3 regions of the Cupriavidus sp. FW305-F7 genome follow, and region 3 is predicted to be linked to each of the others. Evidence: predicted binding sites of a transcription regulator. Region 3 holds the regulator's gene; each other region holds the start of a gene.
What was found. Region 3 encodes HrcA, which represses chaperone genes, less so after heat shock. Its sites were predicted from a motif close to TTAGCACTCNNNNNNNNNGAGTGCTAA; they were not measured.
Positions count from the first base shown of each region.

Region 1: groES (co-chaperone GroES) is a predicted target of HrcA. The motif match lies at 1,912-1,938, and genes of this name have one in related genera.
Region 2: rpoH (RNA polymerase sigma factor RpoH) is a predicted target of HrcA. The motif match lies at 4,106-4,132, and genes of this name have one in related genera.

Region 1 is NZ_JBYSYC010000026.1:76,738-84,102, forward strand. Features, by position in the region: gene groL (chaperonin GroEL) at 1-1,471, opposite strand, end outside; gene groES (co-chaperone GroES) at 1,517-1,807, opposite strand; gene AC3WL8_RS23265 (SulP family inorganic anion transporter) at 2,155-3,906, shown strand; gene AC3WL8_RS23270 (hypothetical protein) at 4,204-4,614, shown strand; gene AC3WL8_RS23275 (MltF family protein) at 4,796-6,337, shown strand; gene AC3WL8_RS23280 (helix-turn-helix domain-containing protein) at 6,416-6,703, opposite strand; gene AC3WL8_RS23285 (cupredoxin domain-containing protein) at 6,893-7,267, opposite strand; gene AC3WL8_RS23290 (metallophosphoesterase family protein) at 7,280-7,365, opposite strand, start outside.
Region 2 is NZ_JBYSYC010000007.1:26,233-33,597, forward strand. Features, by position in the region: gene AC3WL8_RS08570 (SCO family protein) at 1-182, shown strand, start outside; gene AC3WL8_RS08575 (COX15/CtaA family protein) at 193-1,305, shown strand; gene cyoE (heme o synthase) at 1,302-2,246, shown strand; gene AC3WL8_RS08585 (SCO family protein) at 2,375-2,995, shown strand; gene rpoH (RNA polymerase sigma factor RpoH) at 3,102-3,998, opposite strand; gene AC3WL8_RS08595 (pirin family protein) at 4,369-5,244, shown strand; gene ybiB (DNA-binding protein YbiB) at 5,264-6,256, opposite strand; gene AC3WL8_RS08605 (ABC transporter ATP-binding protein) at 6,352-7,155, opposite strand; gene ntrB (nitrate ABC transporter permease) at 7,174-7,365, opposite strand, start outside.
Region 3 is NZ_JBYSYC010000012.1:133,566-140,930, reverse strand. Features, by position in the region: gene AC3WL8_RS13930 (phospholipase A) at 1-41, shown strand, start outside; gene AC3WL8_RS13925 (thioredoxin family protein) at 64-495, opposite strand; gene grpE (nucleotide exchange factor GrpE) at 584-1,144, opposite strand; gene AC3WL8_RS13915 (hypothetical protein) at 1,420-1,593, shown strand; gene AC3WL8_RS13910 (RNA-binding S4 domain-containing protein) at 1,661-2,056, opposite strand; gene hemH (ferrochelatase) at 2,053-3,168, opposite strand; gene hrcA (heat-inducible transcriptional repressor HrcA) at 3,275-4,309, opposite strand; gene AC3WL8_RS13895 (NAD kinase) at 4,412-5,329, shown strand; gene recN (DNA repair protein RecN) at 5,396-7,150, shown strand; gene AC3WL8_RS13885 (hypothetical protein) at 7,200-7,365, shown strand, end outside.

The DNA.
Region 1 (7,365 bases), on a different contig from region 3:
TTTCCACCAGGTCGCCGTACTCGCCCGAAGCCGCGTTGTAGCCGTAGTTGCCCTTGCCTTCGATAACCTTGGCAACGACCACCGAAGCTTCTTCACCGGCGTTCAGCACGATCTGGCGCAGCGGCTCTTCCATGGCACGCAGCACGATCTTGATACCGGCGTTCTGGTCGGCGTTTTCGCCGGTCAGTGCCGAGATCGCAGCGCGGGCACGCAGCAGGGCCACACCACCGCCGGGGACGATGCCTTCTTCCACCGCAGCGCGAGTGGCGTGCAGGGCGTCTTCCACGCGGGCCTTCTTTTCCTTCATTTCGACTTCGGTGGCAGCGCCAACCTTGATCACGGCAACACCGCCGGCCAGCTTGGCCACGCGCTCTTGCAGCTTCTCACGGTCGTAGTCCGAGGTCGCTTCTTCGATCTGGGCGCGGATTTGCTTGACGCGGCCTTCGATCGCACCTGCGTCGCCGGCGCCGTCGATGATGATGGTGTTTTCCTTGCCGATCTCGATGCGCTTGGCCTGGCCCAGGTCGTTCAGGCCAGCCTTTTCCAGCGTCAGGCCGATTTCTTCAGCGATGACGGTGCCGCCGGTCAGGATGGCGATGTCTTCCAGCATGGCCTTGCGGCGGTCGCCGAAGCCCGGGGCCTTGACGGCGGCGGTCTTCAGGATGCCACGGATGTTGTTCACCACCAGGGTCGCCAGGGCTTCGCCCTCGACGTCTTCAGCGATGATCAGCAGCGGGCGGCCGGCCTTGGCCACTTGCTCCAGCACCGGCAGCAGGTCGCGGATGTTCGAGACCTTCTTGTCGAACAGCAGCACGAACGGGTTGTCCAGCTGGACAACCTGCTTTTCCGGGTTGTTGATGAAGTACGGCGACAGGTAGCCGCGGTCGAACTGCATGCCTTCCACGACTTCCAGCTCGTCGGCCAGCGACTTGCCGTCTTCAACCGTGATCACGCCTTCCTTGCCGACCTTGTCCATGGCTTCGGCAATGCGCTCACCGATCGAGGTGTCGCTGTTGGCCGAGATCGCGCCAACCTGGGCGATTTCCTTGCTGGTGGTGGTGGGCTTGCTGACCTTCTTCAGCTCTTCCACGGCGGCGGCAACAGCCTTGTCGATGCCGCGCTTCAGGTCCATCGGGTTCATGCCGGCGGCAACGAACTTCATGCCTTCGCGCACGATCGACTGGGCCAGCACGGTTGCGGTGGTGGTACCGTCACCGGCGTTGTCGCTGGTCTTGGAAGCGACTTCCTTGACCATCTGGGCGCCCATGTTCTGCAGCTTGTCCTTCAGCTCGATTTCCTTGGCCACGGACACGCCGTCCTTGGTCACGGTCGGGCCGCCGAAGCTGCGCTCCAGCACCACATTGCGGCCCTTCGGGCCCAGAGTCACCTTAACTGCGTTGGCGAGGATGTTCACGCCTTCAACCATCTTGGCACGTGCGGCGTCGCCGAACACTACGTCTTTAGCTGCCATTCTTGAATCTCCTGAAATCTGTACGGGTGGCGGTCAGTCGGTGAATTACTTGTTCACCACGGCCATGATGTCTTCTTCGCGCATGACCAGCAGTTCCTGGCCTTCCACCTTCACGGCCTGGCCGGCGTACTTGCCGAACAGCACGCGGTCACCGACCTTGACGTCGAGGGCGATGTTGTTGCCCTTGTCATCCTTCTTGCCAGGACCGATTGCCAGCACTTCGCCTTGATCGGGCTTCTCGGCAGCGTTGTCGGGAATCACGATACCGGACGCGGTCTTGGTTTCGTTGTCCAGACGCTTCACGATCACGCGGTCGTGCAAAGGACGCAGATTCATACGGACTCCTAGATACAAAGTGAGTTTTTAATCACAATTCGGCCGGCTACCGAGGCGACGGCCGTCTGAAATGTTCAGGTGCCGCAAGGGGCGCTTTCATGCTGTTAGCACTCACCCCCGGCGAGTGCTAATTATAGGGACGGGGTATGGCCATTTCAAGACAGGGACTTAATACGGGTTTTCCCTTGGATGTGAAATTCTCGTGGGAAATGGCCTTGGAGAGCCACTGAAAGAGGAGCTTTAGCCACTTAATGTGCATTTGCCGCTCCGTGTAATTTCGACCAAACTGTACATGGGTCGCCGCACGACAACGACAAACATCAAGCCCGCCGCCCGGATCACCCTCCATGAACGTGGAATCCCACTCCCGTCGCCGCAACCGCGCCGGTGGCGATCCCTGCCGCACCTTGCGCAACTCGGCCGGCGTGCTTGCATTGCCGTGGCCCGAGTGGCTGCGTCACTACCACCGCGACTGGCTGAAGCCCGATGTCATGGCCGGGCTGACCGTTGCGGCAGTCGTCATCCCGAAGGCTCTCGCCTACGCCACCATCGCGGGCCTGCCGGTCGAGGTCGGACTCTATACGGTATTCGCGCCGATGCTGATCTACGCCATGCTGGGAACCTCGCGCCCGCTCAGCGTCAGCACCACGACCACGCTGGCGATCCTGGCAGCAGCCGCGCTTAGCGATACGACGACGGCAGGCGGTACCGCGAGCTTGCTGACGGCTTCGGCCACGCTCACCTGCCTCGTGGGCATCATCCTGGTCGCCGCGCGCTTGCTGCGCCTGGGCTTTGTTGCCGATTTCATCTCCGAGCCCGTCCTGGTCGGCTTCAAGGCCGGGATCGGGCTGGTGATCGTGGTGGACCAGCTTCCGAAGCTGCTCGGCATCCATTTCCAGAAGGGCGCGTTTTTCCACAACCTCGCAGCCATGGTCCAGGGCGTTCCCCACGCTTCGCTGGCAACCATGGCCGTTGGGGTCACGGTCCTGGCGCTGCTGATCGGCATGGAACGCCTGGTGCCGCGCGCGCCGGCACCGCTGATCGCGGTGGGGATCGGGATTGCGGCAGTCGGCCTGCTCGGGTTGCAGTCCCATGGCGTTGAAACCGTTGGCCATGTCCCGACTGGCCTGCCGCCCCTCACGCTGCCGGATCCCGATCTGGTCATGCAGCTCCTGGTGCCGGCCATGGGCATTGCCCTGATGAGCTTTACGGAAACCATCGCAGCCGGACGCGCCTTCGTGCAGAGCGGCGAACCCGCGCCGGACCCGAACCGCGAGCTGCTGGCCACGGGGTTCGCCTGCCTGGGTGGCGCATTCCTCGGCGCGATGGCTGCCGGCGGCGGAACCACGCAGACCGCGGTGAACCGCCGCTGCGGCGCCAGATCGCAGCTGGCGGGACTGATCACCGCGGCCGTCGCGCTGGGCGCGATGCTGGTGCTGGCACCGCTGATCGGCCTGATGCCGGAGGCCGCGCTGGCGGCAGTGGTCATCGCCTATTCGGTGGGACTGATCCAGCCGGCGGAGTTTCGCGCCATCCTTGGCATCCGGCGCACGGAGTTCCTCTGGGCAGTGGTAGCCTGTGCCGGCGTCGTGCTGCTAGGGACGTTGAACGGCATTGCCGCCGCCATCATTGTTTCGCTGCTGGCGCTGGCCTACCAGACTTCCGATCCGCCAGTCTATGTCCTGGCACGCAAGCCCGGCACCAATGTATTCCGGCCGCAGTCCGCCGAGCATCCCGCCGACGTGACCTATCCTGGCATGGTGATGCTGAGGCCGGAGGGCCGCGTTTACTTCGCCAATGCGAGACACATCGGGCACAAGATGCGGCCCATCATTGCTGCAGCGAATCCCCGGGTGGTGGTGCTCGACCTTGTCGGCGTCTTTGACCTCGAGTACACGGCGCTGCGGATGCTGACGGAAGCCGAAAAGAAGATGCGCGAAGGCGGCGTGATGCTCTGGCTGGTGGAACTGAATCCCAATGTGCTGGAGATGGTTCGGCGGTCGTCCCTTGGGGACACACTCGGGCGCGAGCGCTTGTTCCAAAGCATGGATCTTGCGGTCGACCACTACCTTGCAAACCAGACCGCTACGCCCACCTGAAGCGCGATGGCGCTGGGCCAGCCATCGTACTGGCGCAAGGCGACATCGCCGAGCGCGAACCGTGGCGACGGATGGCGTGCGGCGTTGGCTCCGCTGTCGCAAGTGCGCAACATCTTCGTCACTGCGCGCTTGTAGGAGTATTCCGCCCCCGCTTCGGCGCTTGCCCGACAGCGCAACACCGCCTCGCTGCCTAGACTGAGGGCACCGTTGCATTCCCGTTTCGGCAGGGATGTGCGGCCTACGCCACGTCGGCGCATCCGTCGCCGGCGTCTCGGACAACGACTCCGGAGGTTCTCCATGGATCTGAAACAGCCCGCTCGCCTTCCCAAGATCGTCGGCGCGATTGCCGCAGGACTGGCAGGCCTCACTTGCGCCACGGCGATTGCCCAGACACCGGCCAGCCCGGCCACGCCGGCAACTCCGGCCGCCGAGGGCATGCCGGCCACCCCGGCAACCTCAGCCGTCCCCGCCGCCGCGGCAGGCTCCCAAAGCGCATCGCCTGGCATGACCCAGGTTCAACCACCCAAGGATCCACTGGTCGAGCGCCGAGAGGCACGCCAGAAGGCCTCGGCCGAGTACAAGGCCAAGAAGAAGGCGGCCAAGGGCGAGTACAAGCAGGACGTCGGCGCTGCCAAGCAGGAGCGCAAGGTCGAGAACAAGGCTGCGGACGCAGTGGCCAAGGACCAGATGGCCGCGCCTAAGCAATAGCGCCAGCCGGCGCAGAACGAGGTGGCCGGGATCAGCCGGCCACCTTCATTTTTTTGCCTGTCGTCTTCCCTCCTTTTGCCCGCGGGAACATCGGGGGTTGGCGGCTTGTAACAAGCCGGATCGCGCCTAGACTCGATAAGAGCAAGTCGCGGGCTTTTTCGCCCGGCTTGCCATCTGCGCCATGCCCGCTCTCCGTCCGCACCACTGGTTTACAGGCCTGCTCCTGTCAGGCCTGATGGCCGCGTTCAGCCTGGGCAGCACGTTTGCCGTAGCACAGCAGAAGCCGGCGCCGGCGTCGGCACCCGCGGCGGCGCCGGCTGCGAAAGCCGCGGCCGGCACGGCAGCGCCCGCGAAGCCGCGCGGGCTGAACCTGGCCAACAAGCCGCGCACCGGCGACTTCGACGTGATGGTCAACAGTCGCGTCATCCGCGTGCTGGTGCCTTACAGCCGCACCCTCTACTTCAGCGACAAGGGCCACGAGCGCGGAATTACCGCGGAACTGGTGCGGGAATTCGAGCGCTACCTGAACAAGACCTACACCAGTCGACTTGGCAAGCGCCCGCTCACCATCATCATCATCCCCACCACGCGCGACCGCCTGCTGCCCGACCTGGCGGCGGGCCTGGGCGATATCGCCGCCGGCAACCTGACCGAGACCGAGGCACGGCTGAAGATGGTCGACTTTGCCGCGCCGCGCGACCGCAAGCCAGTGCGCGAGCTGATCGTGACCGGCCCCAAGTCGCCGGCGCTGAAGAGCCTGGACGACCTGGCAGGCAAGACCGTCCACGTGCGCCGCGCAAGCAGCTACTACGAAAGCCTGACCGCGCTGAACGAGCGCCTGCGCCAGTCCGGCAAGGCGCCGATGCACCTGGTGCTGCTGCCCGATGCCCTCGAAGACGAAGACGTGCTCGAGATGGTCAATGCGGGCCTGCTGGCAATCGTGGTGGTCGATGACTGGAAGGCGGCGATGTGGGCGCAGATCCTGCCTGACATCAAGGTGCGGCAGGACCTGGCGGTGCGCGAAGGCGGCTATATCGGTTGGGCCTTCCGCAAGAACAGCCCGCAGTTGCGGCAGGCAATCGACGATTTCTATATCAACCACGTCAAGAGGCAGGGCGTGGCGGAATACCTGATCAAGCAATCCATGCGCCGGGTCAAGCAGATCAAGAACAACACCGAGGACGCCGAATACAAGCGCTTCCAGCAGACCGTTGCCTTCTTCGAGAAGTACGGCAAGGACTATGGCTTCGACCCGCTGATGCTGGCGGCACAGGGCTTCCAGGAGTCGCAGCTCAACCAGCAGGCGCGCAGCCGCGTGGGCGCCGTCGGCATCATGCAGATCATGCCCGCCACCGGCAAGGAACTGAATGTGGGCAATATCAAGATGGTCGAGTCCAACATCCACGCCGGCGCCAAGTACATGGACCGGCTGATGACCAAGTACTTCCCCGACGCGCACTTCTCGGAATCGAACCGGCCGCTGTTCGCCTTCGCCAGCTACAACGCCGGGCCCGGCAATATCGCCAAGATGCGCAAGGAGGCTGCGGCGCGCGGGCTGGACCCCGACAAGTGGTTCAACAATGTCGAGATCGTGGTGGCGGAGAAGATCGGCATCGAAACCACCACTTATGTGCGCAACATCTTCAAGTACTACGCGGCCTACCGGCTCATGGAGGACCGGGAAGCCGCGCGTGAGCGGGCACTGAAGGAAGTCCGGAAGTAGCCTGCCGCCGGCGCCCGCGCTGGCGGGACGGCGGTGGAACCGGGCCGCGCCGACCTGCGCCCGGCCACACAGCAAGGATCAGTCGGCCAGGCCGCTGCTGTCGATATAGCCCAGCGCATCACGCACCGCGCGCCGGGCCTTGAGCACATAGCAGACCTGGCGCTCGCGGATGGACAGTGCCACCACTTCCGCCTGCAGCAGTTCCTGGAACATGTGTGCGGCACGCGGCAGGCTCAGCCCGGCCAGTTGCGCCAGAGCGGGGGCGGGCAGCCCGTCCTCGCCGGCTTCCAGCAGCGCGCGGCAGATCCTGGCCCGCGCGGGTTCGGTCATCAGGGCAAGCGTCAGCGCGCTCTCTTGGGTCTCCATGGCCACACCTCGATCCTCTGGCGTTGTGCTCCGCCGCCCACCACGAGCGGCTGCCGGCCCTCTCCGGGTGCCGTTTCCCAACGTTCTACGCGGCTCGCAGGGCAAAGGCAATAGGGCCGCCCACGGGCTGCGCGATTACAACACCAGCCGTCACGCCCGCGGGCTCGCCAGGGATCCGGCGGGCGGCGCCTACATGACCTCGATCACGCCGTTCATGGTCTCGTGCCCCGATCCGCAGAAGATGTCGCACAGGAAGCCGTAGTTGCCGCTGCCGCGCGCCGTTGCAGGCAAACGCACGGTCGCGCCTGGCGGCACGTCGGCACGCACGCCGAAATCCGGCACGCTGAAGCCCATGATCACGTCCTGTGCCGTCAGTTCGAATACGACCGACTCGCCGGCACGCAGCGGGATGTGATTCGGGGTAAAGACGAACTTGCGCGCGTGGACGCGAATGACGCGCGGCGCCGCCGCATCGCCCCGGCCGGTGCCGGCCAGCACCGCCGCCCCGAGGCCAAGCATCCAGGCCAGCGCCGTGCGCCGCCCGACCATCGATGACATTCTCATGGCTGGCTCCGGTCAGGTCGCGATCGGCTGCTCGGCCAGCGCGAACGCGCCGGGCGCCGGTTTCGCTTCGACCTCGCGCCAGCCCAGCCCGCGATAGG
Region 2 (7,365 bases), on a different contig from region 3:
TGCGCATCGACCGCCAGGCCGCCCAGCAGTGGCTGCCGGCCGAACCCGGCAAGCGCGCCGAGGACACCCTGTTCCTGGTCGACCCGCTGGGCAACCTGATGATGCGTTTCCCGCAGGACCCGGACCCCAAGAAGATGAGCGGCGACCTGAAGAAGCTGCTCAAGGTCTCGCGCATCGGCTAAAGGGGACGGCATGCTGCTGCAACTGGCCATCATCGGCATCCTGATCGCGCTGTTTCCGCTGTCCTACGTGCTGGTGAAAGGGGACCGCAACAAGTACCGCAAGCTCGCCTGGATCACGGCGTTCCTGACGCTGGACCTGATCATGTTCGGCAGCTTCACGCGCCTGACCGACTCCGGCCTGGGCTGCCCGGACTGGCCCGGCTGCTACGGGCACTCCAACCCGCACGCCGCGATGGAGCCGATCCGCGCGGCCGAGACCGCGCTGCCCAGCGGCCCGGTGACGCTGGCCAAGGCGTGGATCGAGATGATCCACCGCTACTTCGCCATGGCGGTCGGGGTGCTGATCATCACGCTGATGGTGCTGGCGTGGGTCAAGCGGCGCGAGCTGAAGCAGTCGCCGTGGTTCGCCACCGGGGTGCTGCTGCTGGTGTGCGTGCAGGGCGCGTTCGGCGCCTTCACTGTGACCCTGAAGCTGCAGCCCGTCATCGTGGTCACGCACCTGATGCTGGGCATGGCCCTGCTGGCCGTGCTGATCCAGCTGGGCTCGCGCAACGATCCGCCGCACCCGGTCGCGGCGCAGGCCGCGCGCCTGCGCTGGCCGGTGCGCATCGGCCTGCTGCTGCTGGTGATCCAGATCTTCCTGGGCGGCTGGGTCAGCACCAACTACGCGGTGCTGGCCTGTACCGACTTCCCGCTGTGTAACGGCCAGCTGGTGCCCGAGATGGATTTCCCCCACGGCTTCACGCTGTGGCGCCAGCTGGGCATGACCGCCGACGGCGACTACATCCCGCACGCGGCGCTGGTGGCGATCCACTGGGTCCACCGCGGCTTTGCCTTTGTCGTGCTGGGCTACCTGGCGTGGCTTGGCCTGCGCGCGCGCCGGCTTGAAGGGCTCGCGCGCGCGGCCGGCTGGCTGCTGGGCACGCTGGTGCTGCAACTGGCCACCGGGATGTCCAATATCGTGTTCGACTGGCCGCTGGTGGCCGCGGTTGCGCACAACGGCGGCGCGGCGCTGCTCCTGCTGCTGCTGGTCCGCCTCCACTACAATACAGGGCTCGCAGGGCTCACCATGCGGGCCGCCGGCACCCCCGCTGCCGTGCCGAACGCCGCCCGCGCCACATGAAAGACAAGACCCCTTCCGTGGTTACCGCTACCCACCCCCATTCGCTGGGCAAGTTGAGCCGGATACGGCACCTTGCCCGACAATACGCCGCCCTGACCAAGCCGCGCGTGACGCAGCTGGCCGTGTTCTGCGCCATCATCGGCATGTTCCTTGCCACGCCCGGCATGGTGCCGTGGCGCGTGCTGATCGGCGGCGCCGCCGGCATCTGGCTGCTGGCCGGTGCGGCCTTTGCCATCAATTGCCTGGTCGAGCAGAAGATCGACGCGCTGATGCGCCGCACCGCGTGGCGCCCGTCGGCCACCGGCGAGATCACCACGCCGCAGACCCTGGTGTTCTCCGCCATCCTGGGCGGCGCCGGCATGTGGCTGCTGCACGTCTACGCCAACGACCTGACGATGTGGCTGACCTTTGCCACCTTCCTCGGCTACGCGGTGGTCTACACCATCCTGCTCAAGCCGGCCACGCCGCAGAACATCGTCATCGGCGGACTGTCCGGGGCGATGCCGCCGGCGCTGGGCTGGGCCGCGGTGGCGGGCGAGGTGCCGGCCGAGGCCTGGTTCCTGGTGCTGATCATCTTCACCTGGACCCCGCCGCACTTCTGGGCACTGGCGCTGTACCGCCGCGCCGACTACGCCAAGTCCGGCCTGCCGATGCTGCCGGTCACGCACGGCGAGCGCTATACGCTGCTGCATATCCTGCTGTACACGCTGATCATGATCGCCGCGACGCTGCTGCCCTTTGTCTACGGCATGAGCGGCTATATCTACCTGGCGGCCGCGCTGGCGCTGGGCGCGGGTTTCCTGGCCTATGCCTGGAAGATGTACCGCAACTATTCAGACGAACTGGCGCAGCGCACCTTCCGCTTCTCGATCCTGTACCTGTCGCTGCTGTTTGCCGCGCTGCTGGTCGACCACTACTTCAAGTTCGTGCCCCAGGTCTGACCTGTGGCCCACCGGCTGCGGCATCTTGTCGCGGCCGGCGCAGCGTGGCGACACGATCGGCGATACTGCGTGATGTCGCCGCCCTCCGGTGCCGCCGTTTCCTCCCACCCCTGACCGGTTTCCGCCGCATGCCCCGCCTAAGCCCCGCCTCCGGCCTGTTCGCCGCCTTCCGCCGCTTTTCCCTGCTGGCCGCGCTTGCGCTGGCCGTGGCTGCCTGCGGGCAGCAGAAGGTCTCGTTCCGCAATGTCGACATCACCGGCGCGGCGGACTTCGGCAAGGACTTCTCGCTGACCGACCATCACGGCAAGGTGCGCACCATCGCCGACTTCAAGGGCAAGGCGGTGGTGATGTTCTTCGGCTACACCCACTGCCCGGACGTGTGCCCGACCACGATGGCCGAACTGAAGGCGGTGATGGAGAAACTGGGCCCGGACGCCGACCGCGTGCAGGTGCTGTTCGTCACGGTCGATCCGGAACGCGACACGCAGGCGCTGCTGGCCCAGTACGTGCCGGCCTTCGATGCGCGCTTCCTGGGGTTGCGCCCGGCCGACGAAGCCGCACTGCAGAAGGTGACCAAGGACTTCAAGGTGTTCTATGCCAAGGTGCCGGGCAGCTCCCCGAGCAACTACACGGTGGACCACTCCGCGGGCAGCTATGTGTTCGATCCGGAGGGCAAGCTGCGGCTGTTCATCCGCCACGGCCAGGGTCCGGATCCGATCGCGCACGACCTGAAACAGCTGCTGTCGTGATGTGAAAGGGAGGGAAGGGGTGCGGCATAACGTCGCACTTGTCCCCTCGCGGGCAACAAAAAGGCCGGTCCAGTGGACCGGCCTTTTGCATGGCTGGGGGAGCGGGTCAGGCGAACGCCTGCAGCGCCCCCTTCATCTTCTTCATGGCCGCGGCCTCGATCTGGCGGATGCGCTCGGCCGAGACGCCGAACTCGTCAGCCAGCTCATGCAGCGTGGAGCCGCCCGAGCCATCGTCCTCGACGTGCAGCCAGCGCGCCTCGATGATGCGGCGGCTGCGTTCGTCCAGCTTGGCCAACGCCTCTTCCAGACCCTCGACCTGCATGCGGTCGTGGCGCTTGGCTTCCAGCACGCGGGTGGGCTCGTTGTGGTTGTCCGCCAGGTAGGCGATGGGGGCGAATTCCTCTTCGCCGTCGTCGATCTGGCCTTCCAGCGCCAGGTCGCCGCCCGACAGGCGGGTTTCCATCTCCATCACTTCTTCGGGCTTGACGTTCAGCTCGCGCGCCACGGCCTCGACCTGCTCCGGCGTGAACGTGTGTGCGCCCTGCTTGTGGCTGCGCAGGTTGAAGAACAGCTTGCGCTGGGCCTTGGTGGTGGCCACCTTGACCATGCGCCAGTTCTTCAGCACGTATTCGTGGATCTCGGCCTTGATCCAGTGCATCGCGTACGACACCAGGCGCACGCCCTGGTCGGGGTCGAAGCGCTTGACCGCCTTCATCAGGCCGATATTGCCTTCCTGGATCAGGTCGGCGTGGGGCAGGCCGTAGCCCAGGTACTGGCGGGCAATCGACACCACCAGGCGCAGGTGGGACATCACCATCTGGCGGGCAGCATCAACGGAGTCGTGGTCGCGGAGCTCGCGCGCCAGGCGCTGCTCTTCCTCCGCGGTCAACAACGGAATCCGGTGGACAGCCTGGATATAGCTGTCGAGGTTGCCAACGGTGGCCGGGAAGGTCAGCGCAAAGCTGCCCGTGCTCCGGGGTGCCGTCGGCAGACGGTTATTCAGGGTTTGGTCGGCAGACAAGACTGCGTTCACTCAATGGCTCCTTTCGCATCCGGCGGTTCGGTTGCCGGTGTGCCGCGCCTCTTGGGTCGGCGGCACTGCAACACATATTAGCACTCAGGCCGGGTGAGTGCTAATTGGAGTCCCGATGGCCGTGATAGTTCCACTCGATTGCTCTTGCGGATAGCATAGCTACTTACCGCTTCGAGCGGCGGAAACGATACCCACGGTTCGGCGCACAGGATATTAGAGCGGCGCGGGGCACGGGGGTTCTGCCCGCTGCTGCAATGATTTGTTGCAGCAGCGGCTACACTCGACCCACCTGCGGCGCGCTGGCATCCTTGCGAGCCTCTCTCATTCCACCGGAGGAGTTATGTCTGCTATCGAACACTTGCTCAAGCCGCATGTGCGCGACCTGGGCGATTTTACCGTGCGCCGGCTGTTGCCCGCCGCCGCTACCCAGACCGTCGGGCCGTTTATTTTCTTCGACCATATGGGGCCGGTGCAGCTGCCGCCGGGCGCCGGCGCTGATGTGCGTCCGCATCCCCATATCGGGCTGGCCACGGTCACCTACCTGTTCGAGGGCGAGATCATCCACCGCGACAGCCTGGGCAGCGACCAAGCGATCCGCCCAGGCGACGTCAACTGGATGACCGCCGGGCGCGGCATCGTGCACTCGGAACGCTCGCCCGAGCATGTGCGCCCCGCCGGGGCCCGGCTGCACGGCATCCAGACCTGGGTGGCACTGCCGCAGGAGCATGAGGGTGCCGAGCCGTCGTTCTTCCACCATCCCGCTGCCACGCTGCCGCAGATCGAGCGGCCGGGCGTGCGCATGGTGGTGATTGCGGGCGATGCCTTTGGCCAGGTCTCTCCGGTCAAGGTCTTCAGCCGCACCCTGTATGTGGCGATCGAGCTGGATGCGGGCGCGAGCGTGGAGATCCCGGCCGAGCATGCCGAACGGGGCGTCTATCCGGTGGATGGCGCGGTGGCGCTCGACGGCGAGCCGCTGCCGGCCGAGCATATGGTGGTGCTCACGCCGGGCCAGCCCGCGACGCTGACGGCCACGGCGCCGTCGCGCGTGATGCTGCTGGGCGGCGACCCGACCGACGGGCACCGCTTTATCTACTGGAATTTCGTTGCCAGCAGCAAGGTGGCGATCGAGGCTGCCGCCCAGCGCTGGGAGGACGATCAGTTCCCGCACGTGCCGGGCGAGACCGAGCGCATCCCGCTGCCTCCGCGCAAGGCCTGACAGCGGTCCCGGGGCTGGCTCAGACCGGGCTGGCCCAGGTCACGTGGGTGCCTTGCCGCAGGCATTCGCGGATGGCATCGACCTGGATCGCGATCGGTGCCGGCACCGGCACCGCGCCGTCCAGCACGCGCCGGATCCAGGCCACGGTCTGGCCGGCGTCGCTGCCGGGCGGCAGTTCAGGTACTTCGGCCAGTGAACCCACGGCCGGATCGACCAGCGTCTGCTGGTGCCCCTCATGCAGCCAGTCGATGCGACTGGTGCGGCGCGCATCGGCCACCACTTCGCCCTCGGTGCCGCGTGCCAGCAGCACGTTGGCGGGCTCATGCGAGAAGTAGTCGGTCAGCGTCTCGCGGTATTCGGGGTGGGTGTAGCTGTACAGGCGCAACCCTTCCGCGGGCGAATGCTCGCCCACCGGCTGCAGCATCTTGGCCACCGTATGCGCCGAATTGCGCAGGCCGATCACGGTGCGCCGCTCCAGCAGCTGCGACAGCCCGGGCGACAGCACATCCACCGGCAACACCGCGAGCGGCCCGAGGTCGCTGCCCTCGCGCAGCCGTGCCGAGGCCTCGTCGGTCGTCGCGCACAAGGGCACGCCCAGGGCCTCGAACAGCGTCATGCTAGTCACGCGGCCATTGAACAGGCGCGTGCCGTGCACCAGCACGGGGACATCTTCGCGCGCCAGCAGCAGCGCCAGCAGCGGCACCAGGTTGGGTTGCTTGCGCGCGCCATTGTAGCTGGGGATCACCACCACCTGCCGGTCAGGCGGCGCCAGCAGCGGCTGGCAGTGCGCATGGGCGGCTTCCAGCATGCCCGCCAGCTCGTGCGGGGCCTCGCCCTTGATGCGGTAGGCCATCAGGATGGCGCCAAGCTCCAGGTCGGAGACGCGCCCGGCCAGCATGGCGTCGAACAGGGCCTGCGCGTCTTCGCGGGGCAGCGCGCGCGCGCCGTTGACGCCGCGGCCGATCTCCTTGATATAGCGGGCAGCAGGGAAGGACGTGGCTGGCGTGGTCATGGCGGCGTGGGGGTAGTCTGTTCTGGGTTCATGATAGCGGAGCCAGGCCGCCGCGCCCACCGCCGCCGGTCACCGCGCATCGCCTCCTGAGGAAACTACGCGGCTTCCTGCAGCGCCGGGTTGCGCTGCTTGCGGTAGAGGAAGTCCAGCACCGCGGTGCGGCAGGCGTGATAGGCCTTGTCGTCGGCCAGCGCGACGCGGTCGCGCGGGCGCGGCAGGCCCACCTTCAGGATCTCGCCGATGGTGGCGGCCGGGCCATTGGTCATCATCACGATGCGGTCGGCCAGCAGCACGGCCTCGTCGACGTCGTGGGTCACCATCACCACCGTGCTGCGAGTGCGCGCCACGATCTTGATCAGCTCGTCCTGCAGGTGCGCGCGCGTGAGCGCATCGAGCGCGCCGAAGGGCTCGTCCATCAGCAGCACCTTGGGCGCCATCGCCAGCGCGCGGGCAATGCCCACGCGCTGCTTCATGCCGCCGGAGATTTCATGCGGGTACTTGTTCTCGGCGTGCGTCAGGCCCACCAGCGCCAGCGTGTCATGCGTGCGCGCCTTGAGCTGCGGCTTGCTCTCGTTGGCGGCGAAGACGCGCTCCACGCCCAGGTAGACGTTCTCGAAGCACGTCAGCCACGGCAGCAGCGAATGGTTCTGGAACACCACCGCGCGCTCTGGCCCCGGCCCGGCGATCTCGCGCCCGGCGCAGATCAGCGCGCCGGTGGTGGGCGTGGCCAGTCCCGCGACCAGGTTCAGCAGTGTGGACTTGCCGCAGCCGGAATGGCCGATCAGCGTGATGAACTCGCCCTCGGCGATCTGCAGGTTGATATCGCGCAGGGCGACGAACGGGCCCTTGCGGGTCTTGAAGGTCTGGCCGACGTTTTCGATGCTGACGAACTTGTCCATGGCGATTCTCCCCGCGTATCAGTTGGTGCCGTAGCTGAAGCGCCGGGCCAGCGCCAGCAGCGCGTGCTCGAGCAGCAGCCCGATGATGCCGATCACGAAGATCGCGATCACGATGTGCTCGACCTTCAGGTTGTTCCATTCGTCCCACAGCCAGAAGCCGATGCCGGTGCCGCCGGTCAGCATCTCGGCCGCGACAATCACCAGCCACGC
Region 3 (7,365 bases):
TGCCGTGGCAGTTCCGCATCGGCTACGCGCTGTCCCGCTGAACCCGCTGAACGGCCAGACCGCTCAGCCGGCCAGCGGCTTGCCGCTGGCCTTGAGCCGCGCATTGGCCACCGCGGCGGCAAACTGGCCGTGGCCATGCCAGCCAGTGGCGCAGCCCAGTTTCTTGCCGTTCTGAAAGAACATGAACACCGGGATGCCATGCAGGCCAAAGCGCCGGCCCAGCCCGGGATGCGCGTAGACGTTGGCATGCAGCCAGTGCAGCGCCAGCGCGCGGACCGGTTCGGGGTTGGCCAGCATGGCCTTCTTGGCCATCTCGCAGTTGAAGCAGTCCACCCCCCAGAAGAACACGCACACCAGCGCGTCGCCGGCCCCGGCTATGGCGGCGTCGATGATGCCGTCATCGACCTCGCGCATGCCGAACGCCTCGAAGGCGCGGTGGTCGAGGTGGGGGGCCGGGGACGACTGCGCCGAGCCGGCGCCTGGTTCAGTGGTCATGCTCGCTCCAGAATGACAAACGCCCGGGCCAGCCGGCACCGGGCGTCAGGTCGCAATCCAGGATGGCACGCCGCCGTCCCGGGCCGGCTTACTTCGGTGCCGCCACCGTCACCAGCGCCGGCCGCAGCACGCGCTCGGCAATGGTGTAGCCGCGCTGGAGCACGGTCACCACGGTATTGGGTTCCTGGTCCGCCGGCACCATCGAGATGGCCTGGTGGCGGTGCGGGTCGAATTTCTCGCCCACCGGGTTGAGTTCAACGATCTTGCCGCGCTCAAAGGCGGCCGCCAGCTGGCGCGCGGTCAGTTCGACGCCTTCGCGCAGCTTGGCGATATCGCCCGAGCCGTCGGCCAGCGCGGCCTGCAGGCTGTCCATCACCGGCAGCAGGTTGTCGGCGAAGTTCTCGATGGCGAACTTGTGCGCCTTGGCGACATCGTCCTGCGCCCGGCGGCGGATGTTCTCGCCTTCGGCAACGGCGCGCATATACAGGTCGTAATGCTCGCGCGCCTTGGCTTCCAGGGCGGCCAGCTGGGCCGCCACGTCATCCACGGCAGCGGTTTCCGGCGCACCGGTTTCCTGGCTGGCGTTGGCCGCCTCTTCGCCCGCGGGCGTAGGCGTCTGGGTGGTTGGCGTCTGCTTCTGTTCTTCCATGTCGATCCGTATCAATGCATTGTCGCGGCCCGCCGTGGGCCTGGCCGCGGGTGGTAAATCGGCGCGTGTTCCGTGCAGGTGGTGGCAAGGCGCAGGTTTTCAAGAGTGGCGCTGGCGTGACGCGGAAACACACGGTTACAAAGGCCACCCATATGCAATCGACGCCTTATTGCTTTGCTGCATCGCACTCACTAAGATTCTCAGTAAGAAAAATGACAAAAATGTCGGGGGTCCTGGAGATGGTTCAACTTTGTGCCTCTTCCGAAAGGTTGGCCATGCATAAGCTGCCAGTCGTGACGCTCTGCCTTGTGGCCGCCTTGGCGGTCATGACCGTCTTTATCTGCCTTTCCGGCGCATTCACCTCGCGCGATACGGAGTATGGCAGCGGCAAGGCGGTGTTCAAGCACTACATCGTCCCTATCGTCAGTCAGGAAGTCACGCAGGAATAAGCGCCACCTGACCCTGTGCCCACTGCGCGGCGGCACCGGAGCTTCCCGGTGCCGCCGCGTTGTCATTTCAGCTCTTTAGGTGGTCGATGCGGCGCCGGTCCCGCTTGGTCGGGCGCCCCTGGATCTGCGCGGACGGCTCCGGCTGCAGGCGCCGGCGTTCGGCATCGGCCAGCCGGCGGGACTGGCTTTCGGCACTTTCCTCGTACAGCGTCTGCGCCACCGGCGCCGGCCCGCGCGCCGGGGCGATGCCCATCACCACCAGTTCCCAGCGCTGCTGGTGCGCTTCCAGCACCACCATGTCGCCGGGCTTCACCTCGCGCGAGTTCTTGCATGGCTGGCCGTTCACGGTCACCTTGCCGCGCTCCACCGCTTCGGCCGCCAGCGAGCGCGTCTTGAAGAAGCGCGCGCACCACAGCCATTTGTCAATGCGCTGGCGCGCATCCGGCGCAAAGTCGACATTCATGCCGCCGCTCCCCGGGTCTGGGCGCGCGTGCGCCGTGCTTCCAGTTCGTGCGGATGCGGCGTGGCCAGCGGCCAGCCCTGCAGGTGCTGCAGCGCGATCTCGGCCATGGCCGCGACCCACGGATCGGCATCATTCAGGCACGGGATGAAGTGGAAATCCTTGCCGCCCGCGACCTTGAACTCGGTCTGCCCTTCCATGGCGATTTCCTCCAGGGTCTCGATGCAGTCGGCCGGAAAGCCCGGGCAGAAGACGTCGACCCGGCCCGCGCCGACCTTGCCCAGCTCGGCCAGCGTCGGCGCGGTGTACGGCTGCAGCCATTCCGCCTTGCCAAAACGGGACTGGAACGTCACCTGATACTGGCCCGGCTGCAGGCCCAGCGCCTCGCCCAGCAGCCGGCCGGTCTTCAGGCATTCGCAGTGATAGGGGTCGCCCAGCTCCAGCGTGCGCCGCGGCACGCCGTGGAACGACAGGATCAGCTTGTCGCCGCGGGCAAAGTCCGGCATGCCGTGCCGCGCCCAATAGGCGCCGACCTGCTGGTGCAGCGCCGAGATATAGGCCGGGTGGTCATGGAAATGCTTGACCAGCCGCAGCTCGGGCTGGTTGCGCCACTGGCCCAGCACCCGGAACACCTCGTCGAAGGCCGTGGCCGTGGTGGTGCCCGAGTACTGCGGATACATCGGCAGCACCAGCACCTGCTCGCAGCCCTGCCGGCGCAGCGCCTCCAGCACCGAGGCGATCGACGGGTTGCCGTAGCGCATTGCGCACGCGACCGTCACTTCATGGCCATGCTGGTTCAGCAGCCGCTGCAGCGCATGGGCCTGGCGCTCGCTGTAGACCAGCAGCGGCGAGCCCGTCATATGGGCCTCGCGCAGCCAGATCGATTCATACTTCAGCGCCGAGGCGCGCGATCGCAGCGGCAGGATCACCCCATGCAACAGCGGCAGCCAGGCCACGCGCGGGATCTCGACCACGCGCGGGTCGGACAGGAATTCCTTCAGGTAGCGCCCCACCTCCTTGGGCGTGGGTGCGTCCGGGGTGCCCAGGTTGACCAGCAGGATCGCCGTGCGCGGCGCGTGGCCGTGCTGGTAGGCCGGTTCGGGAGAAAACGTCATGTCGCTTCCGGGTTGGCACGGTGCCGGGATGGCGCCGGTGCGGCGCACCGGCGATTGCCGCGCTCGGTAGGAATGGAACTGCTTGTCAGACCAGCCAGTCTTTGCACTAGTTCTGGCTCAGGGCGCTGGACAGCAAGCGCGCGGTGATGTCGACGATGGGGATCACGCGCTCATACGCCATGCGCGTGGGGCCGATCACGCCAAGCGTGCCGACGATCTGGCCGTCAACCTCGTACGGGGCGGTGATGACCGCCATGTCTTCGATCGGCACCAGCCGGCTTTCGCCGCCGATAAAGATCTGCACGCCCTGCGCATGGCTGGACACGTCCAGCAGCTGCAACAGGCTGGTCTTGTGCTCAAACACGTCGAACAGGCGCCGCAGCTTGTCCATGCTGGAGGCCAGGTCTTCCACTTCCAGCAGCTTGCGCTCGCCGCTGATAAAGACGTGGTCGTCGTCCTCGTCCTCGGCGACGCTGCCGGCCTCGACCGCGGCCTGCATCAGCTGCGACATGTCGCGGCGCAGGTCCTGCAGTTCCACCCGCAGGTGGCCGCGCACCGTGTCGAAGCTCATGCCGGCATAGTGCGAGTTGAAGAAGTTGGCCGCCTCGATCAGCTGGGCCGGCGTGTATGACAGCTCGGTCTGGATGATGCGGTTCTGCACGTCGCCCTCGGGGCTGACGATGATCAGCAGGATGCGCTTGTCCGACAGCCGCATGAATTCGATCTGCCGGAACGCCTGCGCGCGGCGCGGCGTCATCACCACGCCGGCGAAGTGCGACAGGTTGGACAGCGTGCGCGCCGCCGCCGTGATCATGCGCTGCGGCCCCAGTTGCTGGCCGCCGAGCTGGTCCTGGATCTGGCCGGTCAGCTCGGCCAGGTCGGCGTTGCGCTCCAGCGGCTTGGCCGTCAGCATCGAATCGACGAACAGCCGGTAGCCGCGCGGGGTCGGGATACGGCCGGCCGAGGTGTGCGGGCTGGCAATAAAGCCCATTTCCTCCAGATCGGACATCACATTGCGAATCGTCGCAGGCGACAGGTCCAGCCCCGAGTACTTCGACAGGGTGCGGGAACCGACCGGCTGCCCTTCGGCAATATAGCGCTCGATCAGGGTCTTGAGCAGCGTTTTGGAGCGTTCATCCATGATGCCCCGATTTTACGCAAGTTTTGGACCTTCTGGCGGGCGGCCCGGGCCGCCCGCCCGCGCCTGCTGACAACCGTCATGGCGGTATGGTCTAATCCACGCATGTCCGCCCCCCCGAAAGCCAGCGCCGTGCGCACTTCGTTCAAGACCGTCGCCCTGGTGGGCCGGTACTCCACTGCCGGCATCGAAGGGCCGCTGGAGGAGATCGCCTCTTATATCCTGCGCAACGGGCAGGACGTGGTGTTCGAGCGCGAAACCGCGCTGGCCACCGGGCTAACCGGCTACCCTGCCCTGTCCGCCGAGGAGATCGGCCGGCAGGCCGACGTGGCCGTGGTGCTGGGCGGCGACGGCACGCTGCTGGGCATCGCCCGCCAGCTGGCCGGCTACGACGTGCCGCTGATCGGCGTCAACCACGGGCGGCTGGGCTTCATGACCGACATCGCGCTGGAAGACGCGCACACCGTGCTGCCCGACATGCTCGACGGCCGGTACGAGGCCGAGACCCGCCTGCTGCTGGAATCGCGCGTGGTGCGCGACGACATGGACATCTTCTCCGCGCTGGCCCTGAACGACGTGGTGGTGAACCGCTCGGGCATCTCCGGCATGGTCGAGCTGGCGGTGTCGGTGGACGGCCATTTCATGTACAACCAGCGCTCGGACGGGCTGATCGTGTCGACCACCACCGGGTCCACCGCCTACGCGCTGTCCGCCGGCGGCCCGATCCTGCATCCGACGCTGTCGGGCGTGGTGCTGGTGCCGATCGCCCCGCACGCGCTGTCCAACCGCCCGATCGTGCTGCCGCACGACGCCGAGGTCACCATCGAGGTGGCCAGCGCGCGCGACGCCAGCGTCAACTTCGACATGCAGTCGCTGACCTCGCTGCTGCCGGGCGACCGCATCGTGGTGCGGCGCTCCGAAAAATCCATCAACCTGCTGCACCCGGTCGGCTACAACTACTACGCCACGCTGCGCAAGAAGCTGCACTGGCACGAGTATCCTTCCGAAGACAATCGCCTCTGAGCCAGTATCAAGCCGCCCCTCAAGCCTGAGCCCGAACCCATCGGACCGACTACCTTCCACGCCACGATGCTGCGCAGCCTGTCCATCCGCGATTTCGTCATCGTCGATACGCTCGACCTGGACTTCACCACTGGCTTCACCGTCTTCACCGGCGAGACCGGCGCCGGCAAATCCATCCTGATCGATGCCCTGGCGCTGGTGCTGGGCGAACGCGCCGATGCCGGCGTGGTGCGCGAAGGCGCCCCGCGCGCCAGCGTCAGCGCCACCTTCTCGACCCACCCGGCACTGGATGCCTGGCTGGCCGAGCGCGAGCTCAACAGCGAAGCGGAAGACGGCGTGCATACCGTGCTGCTGCGCCGCACGGTCGATGCCGGCGGCCGCAGCAAGGCCTTTATTAACGGCGCCGCCGCCACCCTGGCGCAGCTGCGCGAAGTCGGCGACCAGCTGGTCGACATCCACGGCCAGCACGCGCACCAGCTGCTGCTGCGCCCCGACGCGCAGCGGCTGCTGTTCGACGCCCACGCCGGCCTCACCCAGCAGGCCGGCGCCGTGGCCGAGGCCTGGCGCGCCTGGCGTGCCTGCGTGCGCCAGCGCGAGGCGGTAGAACACCAGTCGCGCGAGATGCAGCTCGAACGAGAACGGCTGGAATGGCAGGTCGGCGAACTGGACAAGCTCAACCCGCAGCCGGGCGAATGGGAAGAGATCCAGTCCGAGTACAACCGGCTGTCGCATGCCGCCGGCCTGATCGACGGCAGCCGCGCCGCGCTCGACGCACTGTCCGAGGCCGACGGCTCGGTGCTGTCGGCGCTGAATACCATCGTGCACAAGCTGCAGCAGCTTGCCGATGTCGATCCCGCGCTGCGCGACGTGCTGGCCGCGCTCGAGCCTGCGCAGATGCAGGCCGAGGAAGCCGCGCACTCGCTCATGCGCTATGTCGACCGGCTCGAACTCGATCCCGAGCGGCTGCAGGCCGTGGACGAACGCATGCAGGCGCTGCACGCCACCGCGCGCAAGTACCGCCTGCCGCCCGAGCAACTGCCCGACGAGCTGGTGGCCCGCCGCCAGCAGCTGGACGACCTGCAGGCCGCGCAGGACCTGAACAAGGTGATGGCGCGCGAGGCCGCGGCCAAGGCCGCCTACCTGACCCTGGCACAGCATCTCAGCCACGCCCGCAAGCAGGCCGCGCAGGCGCTGTCCGCCGCGGTCACCGACGCCATGCAGGGCCTGTCGATGGCCGGCGGCAGCTTTGTCGCCGCACTCAATGCGCTCGACGAAGGCCAGAGCCATGGACTGGAGCAGGTCGAATTCCTGGTCGCCGGCCATGCCGGCGTGAGCCCGCGGCCACTGGCCCGGGTGGCCTCGGGCGGCGAACTGGCGCGTATCAGCCTGGCGATCTCGGTGATCACCAGCGAGGCCTCGCCCACGCCCACGCTGATCTTCGACGAGGTCGATACCGGCATCGGCGGTGCGGTGGCCGAAGTGGTCGGCCGGCGCCTGCAGGAGCTCGGCCGCGCGCGCCAGGTGCTGTGCGTGACGCACCTGCCGCAAGTGGCGGCGCAGGCCGGCACCCACCTGCTGGTCAGCAAGGAAACCACCGATGCAGGCGACGGCTCGGTCACACGCTCGCGCATCCGGGTGCTGGACCCCGCCGGGCGCGTGGTCGAGACCGCCCGCATGCTGGGCGGCGCCACTGTCACCGCCACCACGCTGCAACATGCGGAAGAAATGCTGGCGCAAGGCATGGCCGGCGGCCAGGGCAGCCAGCCCGCACGCGGCACGGGCGGCAAGGATGGCCGGCGCAGCCGCCGCGCCGCCGGCTGAAAGCCGCCCCCGCACGTGCGCCAATCCATATACTGACAGGAGCTTCACCATGACCCGCCAAGCGCAAGCCGGCCTCCGGCAACGCCCGCGCGCATCGCTGCGCGCCGTGCTGGCCATCGCCACCGCCGCATCGGCCGCACTGCTGGCGCTGTCCGCCTGCCAGGCCCAGCCTAAGTCCTCGGCCCCGCCGCCGGGCAGCATCAGCGACGACCGTT